Regions from separate parts of the Enterococcus sp. XAF26B05_ASV22 genome, predicted to be linked through region 1. Evidence: predicted binding sites of a transcription regulator. Region 1 holds the regulator's gene; each other region holds the start of a gene.
What was found. The regulator LexA, encoded in region 1, represses DNA repair genes until DNA is damaged. The targets are predictions, from matches to a motif close to CNAACANNTGTTNG.
Positions count from the first base shown of each region.

Region 2: the regulator LexA is predicted to act here: its motif matches at 2,238-2,251, upstream of uvrB (excinuclease ABC subunit UvrB).
Region 3: the regulator LexA is predicted to act here: its motif matches at 1,868-1,881, upstream of AC1PU0_RS11865 (replication-associated recombination protein A).

Region 1 is NZ_CM161538.1:1,700,585-1,704,558, forward strand. It holds partial or broken gene AC1PU0_RS08485 (ISL3 family transposase) at 1-803, opposite strand, end outside; gene lexA (transcriptional repressor LexA) at 984-1,613, opposite strand; gene AC1PU0_RS08495 (DUF896 family protein) at 1,910-2,152, shown strand; gene tkt (transketolase) at 2,252-3,974, shown strand, end outside.
Region 2 is NZ_CM161538.1:996,704-1,000,677, forward strand. It holds gene AC1PU0_RS04950 (amino acid ABC transporter substrate-binding protein/permease) at 1-1,983, opposite strand, end outside; gene uvrB (excinuclease ABC subunit UvrB) at 2,448-3,974, shown strand, end outside.
Region 3 is NZ_CM161538.1:2,408,003-2,411,976, reverse strand. It holds gene AC1PU0_RS11875 (hypothetical protein) at 1-87, opposite strand, end outside; RNA gene ssrS (6S RNA) at 158-351, opposite strand; gene AC1PU0_RS11865 (replication-associated recombination protein A) at 422-1,702, opposite strand; partial or broken gene AC1PU0_RS11860 (DNA-3-methyladenine glycosylase) at 2,001-2,700, shown strand; gene AC1PU0_RS11855 (DUF3013 family protein) at 2,636-3,121, shown strand; gene prmA (50S ribosomal protein L11 methyltransferase) at 3,136-3,974, shown strand, end outside.

The sequences.
Region 1 (3,974 bases):
TTCAAACGGTTCATCGTTTGAATTCGCAGTTGGTTCAACGTACGATTCATTTGTTGGACGATATGAAAGCGATCCGTCACTAATTGAGCATTCGGAAAAACCGTTCGAAGAAGTTGATGGTAACTAGCGTTCATATCGGTTACGAGATACGCTACATGTAGCCGAGCTTCACGTGTAAAGCGCATGAAATGAGCGGTCAATTTGTATAGTCGTCTATCTTCCAGCACTTCTAACAACTGATTCCGTTCTCCATCCACACAAATAAAGCTCATACTTCCTTGGCAAGATTTCATGGATTTAAATTCATCGATACATAGAATTTTAGGGAGGAAGTTCCAGTTTGTTCGATAATTTTTTGATAGTCTCTCCATCATTCTAAGGACTGTTATGTCTGAAACAAAGTGTTTTTGAGCAATCATTTTTCTTGAAACATTCTTTTTCAAGTCAAGCATAATTTGGTATTGAAGCTGTTTAGATAAGTGATGATGTTCTTCAATCAGCTCTGTATGAGCGTGGAAAGTAGCACCGCATTCATGACAAAGAAAACGTGTCCGTTTTAGTTCTAATAGAGTGAAGCGCTCATTAAATACAGGCAATTGAGCTGTTGTTGTATGACTGCCATTTTTGATGATTTGTCCATGATTGAGGCGCCCACATTTCTCGCAATGAGTAGGTGAATAGGTCAGCTTGGCTTTAATCACTTGAGCTTGCACTCCTTTTACTGGTCTTTGTTCCAACCAATTTTCTTCAAACCGGAGGTTTTTGTCTGTAAGTCCGAGCAATAATCTGGTATTCTTATCCATAGGGAACAACCTTTCTGATGATTTGTGGTTTTTGTCGATTTCATTTTATCAGTTAGTTGTTCCTTTTTTGTATTTAAATGCTCAAAAAAGTGCTGGTAGAAAATCTTTTTTGATTTCCACCAACACAATATATTATAGAGCCAAAAAAACATACTAAGAGTTAGTGTGTTTTTTTACTATTTAAATATGATTGCGATACAAACCAACAACTTTTCCTAGAATGCTTACATTATTCAAAATAATTGGTTCCAATGCATCATTTTCTGGTTGTAAGCGAACATGATCTGTCTCTTTGAAGAATCGTTTACAAGTTGCTTCATCTTCATCTGTCATCGCAATAACAATATCACCATTTGAAGCAGCAGTTTGTTTGCGAACAATAACTTGGTCGCCATCTAAAATACCAGCATTGATCATACTTTCACCTCTGATAGTCAGCATGAACAAAGCATTTTCTTCTGCCATTAAATCAGGTGGAAGAGGAAAAAAGTCAGAAGCTTCTTCGACAGCTAAGATCGGCTCACCAGCTGTAACAACACCCAGCATTGGAATCACTGTCGGTCTCACACCGATTCTTTCAAGTCCGTCTGCAGTCAATTCAATTGCTCTTGGTTTTGTAGGATCACGTAAAATGAGTCCTTTTTTTTCTAAACGTGCTAAATGTCCATGAACAGTCGAGGTTGAGGAAAGATCAACTGCTTTTCCGATTTCTCTTACAGTCGGCGGATAGCCTTTTAGTTCAACTTGTTCATATATATATTTTAATACTTCGATTTGTCTTGTGTCTGTACGTTTCACCACAACCCGCACCTTCTTTCGATTTATATTTTTAGTGTACCATAGTTTTATATAGGAATCAAACAAGCGTTCGTGTATTTTTGAAAAAGTATAATTGTAGGAAGGATACTCCAAAAGTGATAAGGCAGTAAATGAAAATTTCAGTAAATAAACGGAATCGTTTCTAATTTTAATAAGAATATAGTTGTATTTTTTGTGCCCATCTTATAAGATAGACTTGGAAAGTAAACTTGTCTAACTTCAAAACTAGCCTTTCAAAAAAAGATTGAATACGCCTATTAAATGTTAAAAACGAGGAGGCAAAATAGATGTTATCGTCAGAAAAAATGAACCGTATTAATGAACTAGCAAAAAAAGCGAAAGAAAATGAATTGACTGAGAAAGAAAAAGAAGAGCAAAAAGTACTTCGTCAAGAATATTTGGCAGCTTTTCGAGGTGGGATGCGGCATCATATTGAAGGTATGAAAGTCGTTGATCCTAAAGGAAATGATGTAACACCAGAGAAATTGAAAGAGATCCAAAAAGCAAAAGGATTGCACAATAGAAAGTGATTTTTAGTTTTTTTTACTAAAAGTAATTGCTTTCATAAACGAAATGCGATAAAATGTAGTTAATAAAGGTAAAAAAAACCTAAATAGGAGATGATTTTTTTGTTCGACAACACTGATCAGTTAGGCGTTAACACGATTCGTACATTAAGCATTGAAGCAGTACAAAAAGCTAATTCGGGACATCCAGGATTACCAATGGGTGCAGCACCTATGGCCTATGCACTTTGGACAAAACACTTAAAAGTAAACCCTAAAACTTCAAGAAATTGGGTAGATAGAGACCGTTTTATCCTTTCTGCCGGTCACGGATCTGCAATGCTTTATAGCTTACTTCACTTAGCGGGCTATGGTGTTACAATTGATGATCTAAAAAGTTTCCGTCAATGGGGTAGTAAGACACCTGGACATCCAGAAGTTCATCACACAGATGGTGTTGAAGCAACAACGGGTCCTTTAGGTCAAGGAATAGCGATGGCTGTTGGGATGGCGATGGCTGAGGCACATACTGCTGCAACATATAATCGTGATAGTTTTCCTGTGATCGATCATTATACGTATGCCTTATGCGGAGATGGTGATTTGATGGAAGGTGTTTCTCAAGAAGCAAGTTCTATGGCCGGACATATGAAATTAGGTAAACTGATCGTGTTATACGATTCAAATGATATCTCTTTAGATGGTCCAACGTCAAAAGCGTTCACGGAAAATGTTGGTGCTCGTTATGAATCATACGGTTGGCAACATATTTTAGTCAAAGACGGCAATGATCTAGAAGAAATTTCTAAAGCAATAGAAGCCGCAAAAGCTGAATCAGATAAGCCAACATTGATCGAAGTAAAAACAGTTATTGGCTACGGTGCTCCAAAAGAAGGTACATCATCTGTACATGGAGCGCCAATCGGAGCAGATGGTATTACTGCAGCTAAAGCTGTTTATGGTTGGGAATACCCAGACTTTACTGTTCCAGAAGAAGTTGCTGCCCGCTTTAAAGAAACGATGATAGAAGAAGGCGAGAAAGCAGAAAATCAATGGAATAAGATGTTTGCAAATTATTCAAAAGATCATCCTGAGTTAGCGAAACAATTTAAACAGGCTTTTGCCGATGAACTTCCTGAAAATTGGGATAGTGAATTACCAACCTATGAAATAGGTTCAAGTGCAGCTAGTCGTGTTACAAGTAAAGAAACGATTCAAGCAATCTCTAAAACTGTACCAGGTTTCTGGGGCGGATCAGCTGATTTGTCTGCGTCGAACAATACGATGGTTACAGCAGAAAAAGATTTTGAGCCTGGTCAATACGAAGGCCGCAATATTTGGTTTGGCGTTCGTGAGTTTGCTATGGCAGCAGCAATGAACGGAATCCAATTACATGGTGGAAGTCGCGTTTACGGTGGAACATTCTTTGTATTTACAGATTATCTACGTCCAGCAGTACGTTTAGCTGCAATCCAAAACACTCCTGTGACATATGTATTAACACATGATTCTGTGGCGGTGGGCGAAGATGGACCAACACATGAACCCGTTGAACAATTGGCAAGTATTCGTTGCATGCCTGGTGTACAAGTAATTCGTCCAGCAGATGGTAATGAAACTGTTGCAGCATGGAAAATTGCGATGACAACAAAAGATGCACCGACTGTCTTAGTTCTAAGTCGTCAAAACTTACCGGTTATTGAAGGGACAAAAGAACATGCAGGAGAATTTGTTCAAAAAGGTGCTTATGTTATTTCTAAACAAAATGGTGAGAAACCTGAAGGGATTTTAATTGCAACTGGTTCAGAAGTGAATTTAGCAATTGAAGCCCAAAAGGCATTAGCTG
Region 2 (3,974 bases), 700 kb from region 1:
TTTTAAAGAAATAACAAACTGATTGACGAAAGAGGGGATCATGATTTTGATTGCTTGTGGCAAAATGATTTTTTGCATCGTTCGGTTGTATGAAAGACCTAAACTACGAGAAGCTTCCATTTGGCCGACGGGTACAGCATTAATACCGCCACGTACGATTTCAGAAATATAAGCACTTGCATTTAGGGTTAAAGTAATGATTCCAGCAAGGAAAACGGGAATATTAAAGCCTAAAATTCCAGGTAAACCAAAATAGATAAAGAAAGCCAGTACCATTAACGGAATACCTCGGATGATATCAACATAAATAGTAGAAATAACACGTAACGTTTTAGACGGAGAAGCACTAAATAATCCGAATAGAACGCCGACAATCAACGCTAAAATAAATGAAATCAGAGTTAATTGAATAGTCATCCATAAACCACTTAAAAGACGTTTCCAGTTATTCTGGATCATACCAACAAATGTTGATTCATCTACTTTGTTTTCAGTAGAGCCATCTTTTACATATTTTCCGATAATCTCATCATATTCGCCAGTTTGTTTTAATTCAGCTAATCCTTCATTGAACATTTGGATCAACTCTGGATTTTTTCCTTTCTTAACTGCAAAACCATATTTTCCTCCTTCTTCACGAGGAATAGGTGTTGCTAACGGTTGTTTTTGTGCAACGCCATACCCGATAACGGGGTAATCATCCATCATTGCATCGATTTCGCCGATTTCAAGAGCGCTATATAAAGCATCAGTTGTATCTAAGTATTTGACTGTATAGCCGTATTTATCTTTGTTGGCTTCTAGAAAATCAGCACTTTCAGTTCCGATTTTAGCACCAACTTTTTCTCCTTTTAAATCTTCGTAAGAGTGAATCTTGTCATTGCCCTTTTTGACCGCAATTTGAATCCCGCTGTTAAAGTAAGGTGTAGAGAAGTCAAAAGATTTTTCACGCTCATCTGTAATCGTCATTCCTGCGATCATTGCATCAGCTTGACCAGACTCAACTGCTTGAACGGCAGAACTAAATCCGATAAATTTAAATTCAATATCAAAATCTTGAAGTTCAGCAATACGTTGAACAAGATCAACATCGATTCCTTCATATTTGCCATCAGAGTTTTGAAATTCAAATGGGGCAAACGTAGAATCACTAGCAATTACATAGGAATCTTTTTTAGGTTGAATCTTTTTCATTTTAGAATCAGTATCAGTTGTTTCAGTTCCAGTGGAAATATACTTACCGACAATCTCATCATATTTACCTGAACTTTTTAATTCTTTCAATCCAGCATTGAATTTTTCGATCAATTCTTTGTTTTGACCTTTTTTCACAGCAAACCCATAAGAACTTCCCGTTTCTTTTTTACCAACTAATTGAAGTTTTTGTCCATTTGTTATGGCATATCCCAATACAGGATAATCATCGAAGATCGCATCAGCTTCGCCATTTTCTAGCGCTTGATAAAGACCTGTTGCATCATCAAAGTTTTTGATGGTATAGCCATATTTTTCTTGATTTTTCTCTAAGAAAGTAGCACTTTCAGTTCCAACTTTCGCTGCGACAGTTTTGCCTTTTAAATCTTCGTAACCTTTGATTTTATCATTGCCTTTTTTGACCGCCATTTGTAAGCCACTATCGAAATAAGGATCTGAAAAGTCAAAAGATTTTTTTCGCTCATCCGTAATGCCCATTCCGGCGATCATACCGTCTACTTGTTTTGATTGAACTGCTTGAATAGCACTGTCAAACCCAAGTGGCTTTAAGTTTACTTTGAAATCTTGATCATCAGCGATTGCGTGAAGCAAATCAACGTCGATTCCAACATACTCACCATTTGAATCTTGGAATTCAAATGGAGCAAACGTTAAATCTGTTCCTATATTATATGTTTTTTCCTCAGCTTGAGCATTCTGTCCAAGAGTAAATGTTAGTAGACTTGCCATCATTACAATAAATGACAGTAAAAAGTGTTTCCTTTTCATAAAATACCTCCTATATTTGCATATTGGATAATTATATAGTAAGAAAAGGCAAAAGCACAAGTCATTCACAATGAGAAAATCAAAAAAAACTCATTTTCTAACATTCCATGTAACAAGATATTACATATCAGGGTAGAAAAATACAAAATAAGATTAGCCCAAACAGTATTCCGTTAAATTTATAAATACAAACAAAAATTAAATAAAATGTAAATTATCAAAAATTACGTATACGCAACCTGTTCTAAAACTAGCGAAAATATGTTCGGTATGTTAAAATAATGACAGGAGTTTCTATTTAAATTTTACGCTGAAAATTCCTATATGAAGAATAGATCTACAAGTTGAAAACAGAATGACTGTAGAGTTATCCTGCTGTATGCCTGAGAGTACTTGGTAGATAGCGCTGTGTATTTTTAATCAAAGTGACGCAACAATTAAATAAAGTAAGAGGAGGATGTTGGATGATAGAAAGAGAGACCTCCAATACATTTGACTTAGTATCAAAATATAAGCCGGATGGGGATCAACCAGAAGCAATCAAACGATTAGTTGAAGGAATCGAAGGTGGAGAAAAAGCACAAATATTGTTGGGTGCTACTGGAACTGGGAAGACCTTCACGATTTCAAACGTAATAAAAGAAGTAAATAAGCCAACGTTAGTTATTGCCCATAATAAAACATTAGCTGGACAGCTTTATGGAGAGTTTAAAGAATTCTTCCCTAATAACGCAGTCGAGTATTTTGTTAGTTATTATGATTATTATCAACCAGAGGCTTATGTTCCTTCTAGCGATACATATATAGAAAAAGATGCGAGTATCAATGACGAGATCGATAAATTACGACATTCAGCAACTAGTTCTTTATTAGAAAGGAACGATGTTATTGTAATCGCCTCGGTTTCTTGTATTTTTGGGTTGGGAGATCCTAAGGAGTACAGTGAACAAGTCGTTTCTATTCGCGTAGGCATGGAGATGGAGCGTAGTAAGTTATTGACTGATTTGGTCAACATTCAATTCGAACGAAACGACATTGATTTTCAGCGTGGACGTTTTCGTGTACGAGGAGATGTAGTAGAGATTTTTCCAGCATCCCGAGACGATCATGCACTAAGAGTCGAGTTTTTTGGCGATGAAATTGAGCGCATCAGAGAAGTTGATGCGTTAACCGGCGAAGTGATAGGTGAGACAGAACATGTCGCAATTTTCCCAGCAACTCACTTTGTGACCAATGAAGATCATATGGAACATGCAATTTCACAAATACAAGAAGAATTAGAAGCACGATTAACGGTTTTGCGTAATGAAAACAAATTATTAGAAGCGCAAAGACTGGAACAAAGAACGAATTATGATATCGAAATGATGAGAGAAATGGGTTACACATCTGGTATTGAAAATTATTCACGCCATATGGATGGTCGTTCAGAAGGGGAACCGCCTTATACGCTGATTGATTTCTTCCCAGATGATTTTTTACTTGTGATCGACGAGTCTCATGTCTCGATGCCACAAATTCGTGGTATGTATAATGGCGACCGTGCTAGAAAACAAATGCTGGTAGATTATGGTTTCCGATTGCCAAGTGCTTTAGATAATCGCCCCTTACGCCTTGAAGAATTTGAAGAACATGTGCATCAAGTCGTCTATGTTTCTGCAACACCCGGACCTTACGAGCATGAGCAAACAGATACTGTGATTCCACAGATTATTCGGCCAACAGGATTGCTAGATCCATTGATTGAAGTTCGTCCAATTATGGGACAAATTGATGATTTAGTGGGTGAGATCCATGATCGTGTAGAGAAGGATCAACGTGTATTTATCACCACGTTAACGAAGAAAATGTCTGAAGATTTAACGGATTACCTTAAAGAACTAGGAATCAAAGTGAAATATCTTCATAGTGATATCAAAACATTAGAACGAACGGAAATCATTCGAGATCTACGTTTAGGTGAATTTGATGTGTTGATTGGGATCAACTTG
Region 3 (3,974 bases), 710 kb from region 1:
TGGTAAAAAAACGTGTGCCTTTTTTAATAAATAGAGCCCAATAATAACTAATAAAGCTACAGACATAAAAATAAGTATGCGAACCATGCATCAAACCTCCGTCAAATAAAAAACAATTTGCACTTCGCAAATTGTCTAAAAAACTAAAATAAAAATGGTAAAATCCGTCGATGCCGTTATTCGTCCTATAGTATTGAACCCGCAAACAAAGCAGGTGGGTTCCACGACTGACAGCTTCGAACTACCAAATGATAAGGCATGTTACCAGCTTAGGTACCAGAAGGATCCCTAGATATCAATAAAATGTTCGGTCAACACACAAAAAAGACAACGCGTACATCACAGATTTACCATCTTTATAATAGCACAATATAAACCAAACAGCAACGAGGGTGCTTAGATTTGAGAGCGGATCGTTTTTTTATTTCTTATTCTTTTTCCACTCTTGAATGCGTTGATACTGCTGGTGCAATGCTAGTTCATATTTTCCATTATCGACAGGTTCATAGTAATGAGCTTGTTTTATTTTATCAGGAAGGTATTGTTGATCGACCCAAGCATTTTCAAAATTATGAGGATATTGATAGCCAATTCCACGATTCAATTCTTTTGCGCCTGAATAGTGACTGTCTCGCAAATGATCAGGAACATCTCCAGCTTTTCCTTCTCTTATGTCGGCTAAAGCTGCGTCAATTGCGCTGATAGCAGAATTTGATTTTGGAGACAAGCATAAATCGATAACTACGCTGGCAAGTGGAATCCTTGCTTCTGGGAAACCAAGCTTTTCAGCGGCTTGGACAGCTGTTATCGTGCGAGCAGCTGCGGGCGGATTACCTAACCCAATATCTTCGTATGCAATCACCATCAAACGACGACAAATAATCGGTAAATCACCTGCTTCAACTAGTCTAGCTAAATAGTGAAGTGCAGCATCAACATCACTGCCACGAATCGATTTTTGAAATGCGGAAATCACATCATAATGGGCATCGCCGTTTTTATCATGCGTCAATGCTTTACGTTGGACACATTCTTCAATGATCGAAAGAGTAATCTCAACTTTTTTATTTCCATTTTCAGGTGTGGATTTTACAGCTAATTCAAGTCCGTTTAAAGCGCTACGTAAGTCACCATTTGTAGCACGTGATAAATGGAGCAAAGCTTTTTTTTCTAATACAACTGAAAATTCGCCCAAACCTCGCTCTGTATCATTTAATGCTTCTTTAATTGCTTTTTGAATATCAAGTTCGGTCAAGGGCTTGACTTCAAAAATTTGTGTTCGACTTCGAATGGCTGGATTGATTGTAATATATGGATTCTCAGTCGTTGCCCCGATCATAATGATGCGACCACTTTCAAGATGAGGCAATAAAAAATCTTGTTTTGTTTTATCTAAACGATGAACTTCATCTAATAATAAAATCACAGTTCCACTCATTTTTGCTTCTTCGGCGACAATTTGCAGATCTTTTTTTGTATCTGTTGCAGCATTCAGTAAGCGAAAGGCGTAGTTTGTAGAACCCGCAATGGCACTGGCGATGCTGGTCTTACCAGTACCAGGTGGACCGTATAAAATCATAGATGAAAGCATGCGCGCTTCAACCATCCGACGAATGATTTTCCCAGGCCCAACAAGATGTTGTTGCCCAACGACCTCATCTAAATTGCGTGGTCTCATGCGATAAGCTAAAGGTTTTTGCATGGTTGAACCTCCTTATTTTAAAAGCGTAGTGGGCTCGTTAAGCTCTGACAAAGAAATAAGGAAAGCTGAGAATGGCTCTCTAATCTAAAATCAGATGTTCTCTTTTTTTCGAAACGTAGCCCAAGTCACTTAACAAAATTTCATTATCTAGACATTATACCATAAAGAACGTATGTTTGTACAAAGGGTCGTTTTGTCCATTAAAACAAGAAAAAATCAGACTTTATCTTACGAAACGTTTGTTTTTTCAATGGATAATAGCCCTAGATTCGTGTATGATAAGAGATGGTGAAAAATAATGGAAAAAACGATACATTTTTTTAATACAAAATCAACAGAAGAGATTGCTCAATTCTTATTAGGGATGTACTTAGAGCATGAGACAGATGCTGGAATACTTAGCGGATATATCGTTGATACAGAAGCCTATTTAGGTCCTGAAGATGAAGCGGCTCACAGTTTTGGATTAAGAGAGACCCCACGGCTAAAAGCTATGTATGATAAGCTGGGAACGATTTATTTATACACAATGCATACACATTTAATCTTAAATATGGTCACTCAGGAAAAAGGCAAACCTCAAGGAGTCATGATTCGTGCCATTGAACCTGTGGAAGGACTCGAACAAATGGAAGCAAATCGTAATGGACGAAAAGAAATGGAATTGTCAAATGGGCCTGGAAAACTGGTTTCAGCTTTAGGAATCACTAAAGAATTATATGGGCAATCGATTTTCGATAGTTCGTTGCGTATTGTTCCTGAAAAAAGAAAAATACCAAAAAAAATCATTTCACTTCCTCGTATTGGAATCCCTAATAAAGGTATCTGGACGGAGCGACCTTTACGGTATGTTGTTTCAGGAAATCCTTATATCTCAAAACAAAGAAGAAGTGATATTGATCAAAAAGACTTTGGTTGGAAGGAAGAAAATAAATGAAAAAAGTAACGATGTTAACTTATTTAGATCAACAAATTACCAAGAAAATCACAGAATATGATGTAGCTCTTGATTGGAACAGCAAAAACCATATAATTGAGGTTGTTTTTCGTTTGTTTGCTGAAAATACTACTCATGAACAAATTGATGATGCACAGGGAACAGTTTCAGAAGAAGAAATCATTGAATTTGAAGACAGTATTTTGTTTTATAATCCTGACAAATCTTCTTTAGCTGAGGAAGAGTTTCTAGCGGCCATTCCTTATGAGGGCAAAAAAGGAATCAATCAGTCTGTGCTGGATGGTTTTGTCGATTATTTAAATGATGTTTTAACAGAAGGACAAAGTGATTTGTTAGACTTTTTAACGGATGAAGGACAAGTAGTATTTGAGTTGAAATGGTCGGAAGAAGCTTTTAAAGAAGCTGTTCAAAAGTATCAAAAAGCAGATGGTGATACATATATCGCTTATCCAAGCTATTAAAAAGAGGTGATCGTATGAAGTGGACAGAAGTAAAAGTTGAAACAGCTAGTGAAGCAGTTGAAGCAATCTCTAATATTATGATGGAAGCAGGAGCCAGTGGTGTTGCTATTGAAGATTCTTTAGATGTAGAAAATTTCAAAAGTGATCTATATGGAGAATTGCTTGATAAAGAACAATTTACTCATATCAAAGACGGTGCTTTGGTCATGGCTTATTTTCCTGAGACGACTTTTCTACCAGAAATACTCCCTTTTATTAAGGAAAGTATTACTCGTTTACCAGAATTTGGGCTTGCAATCGGTAAAAATGAAGTGACTGTAAGTGAAGTAGCTGAAAGTGATTGGGCGACAGCCTGGAAAAAATATTATCACCCAGTTCGTGTGACTCGCTTTCTAACAATTGTACCAAGTTGGGAAAAATATGAACCGCAAGATACGGTTGAAAAAATAATTACGTTAGATCCAGGAATGGCTTTTGGGACAGGTACGCATCCAACAACTCGCTTAACATTGCAAGCACTGGAAACTGTATTGCGAGGAGGCGAAACGCTTCTTGATGTAGGAACTGGTTCAGGTGTTTTAAGTATTGCAAGTAAACATTTAGGCGCAAAAGAAGTTTATGCGTACGACCTAGATGAAGTAGCTGTTACTGCAGCAAAAGAAAATATGGATATGAACCCAATCGCAAGTGATGTCCATGTTTCAGCCAACGACTTGTTGAAAAATGTAACGATTGAAGCAGATGTGATCGTAGCCAATATTTTAGCGGATATTATTACTTTGATGATCGAAGATGCTTGGCATTTATTGAAAGATGATGGAACATTGATTGTTTCTGGAATCATCCATGAGAA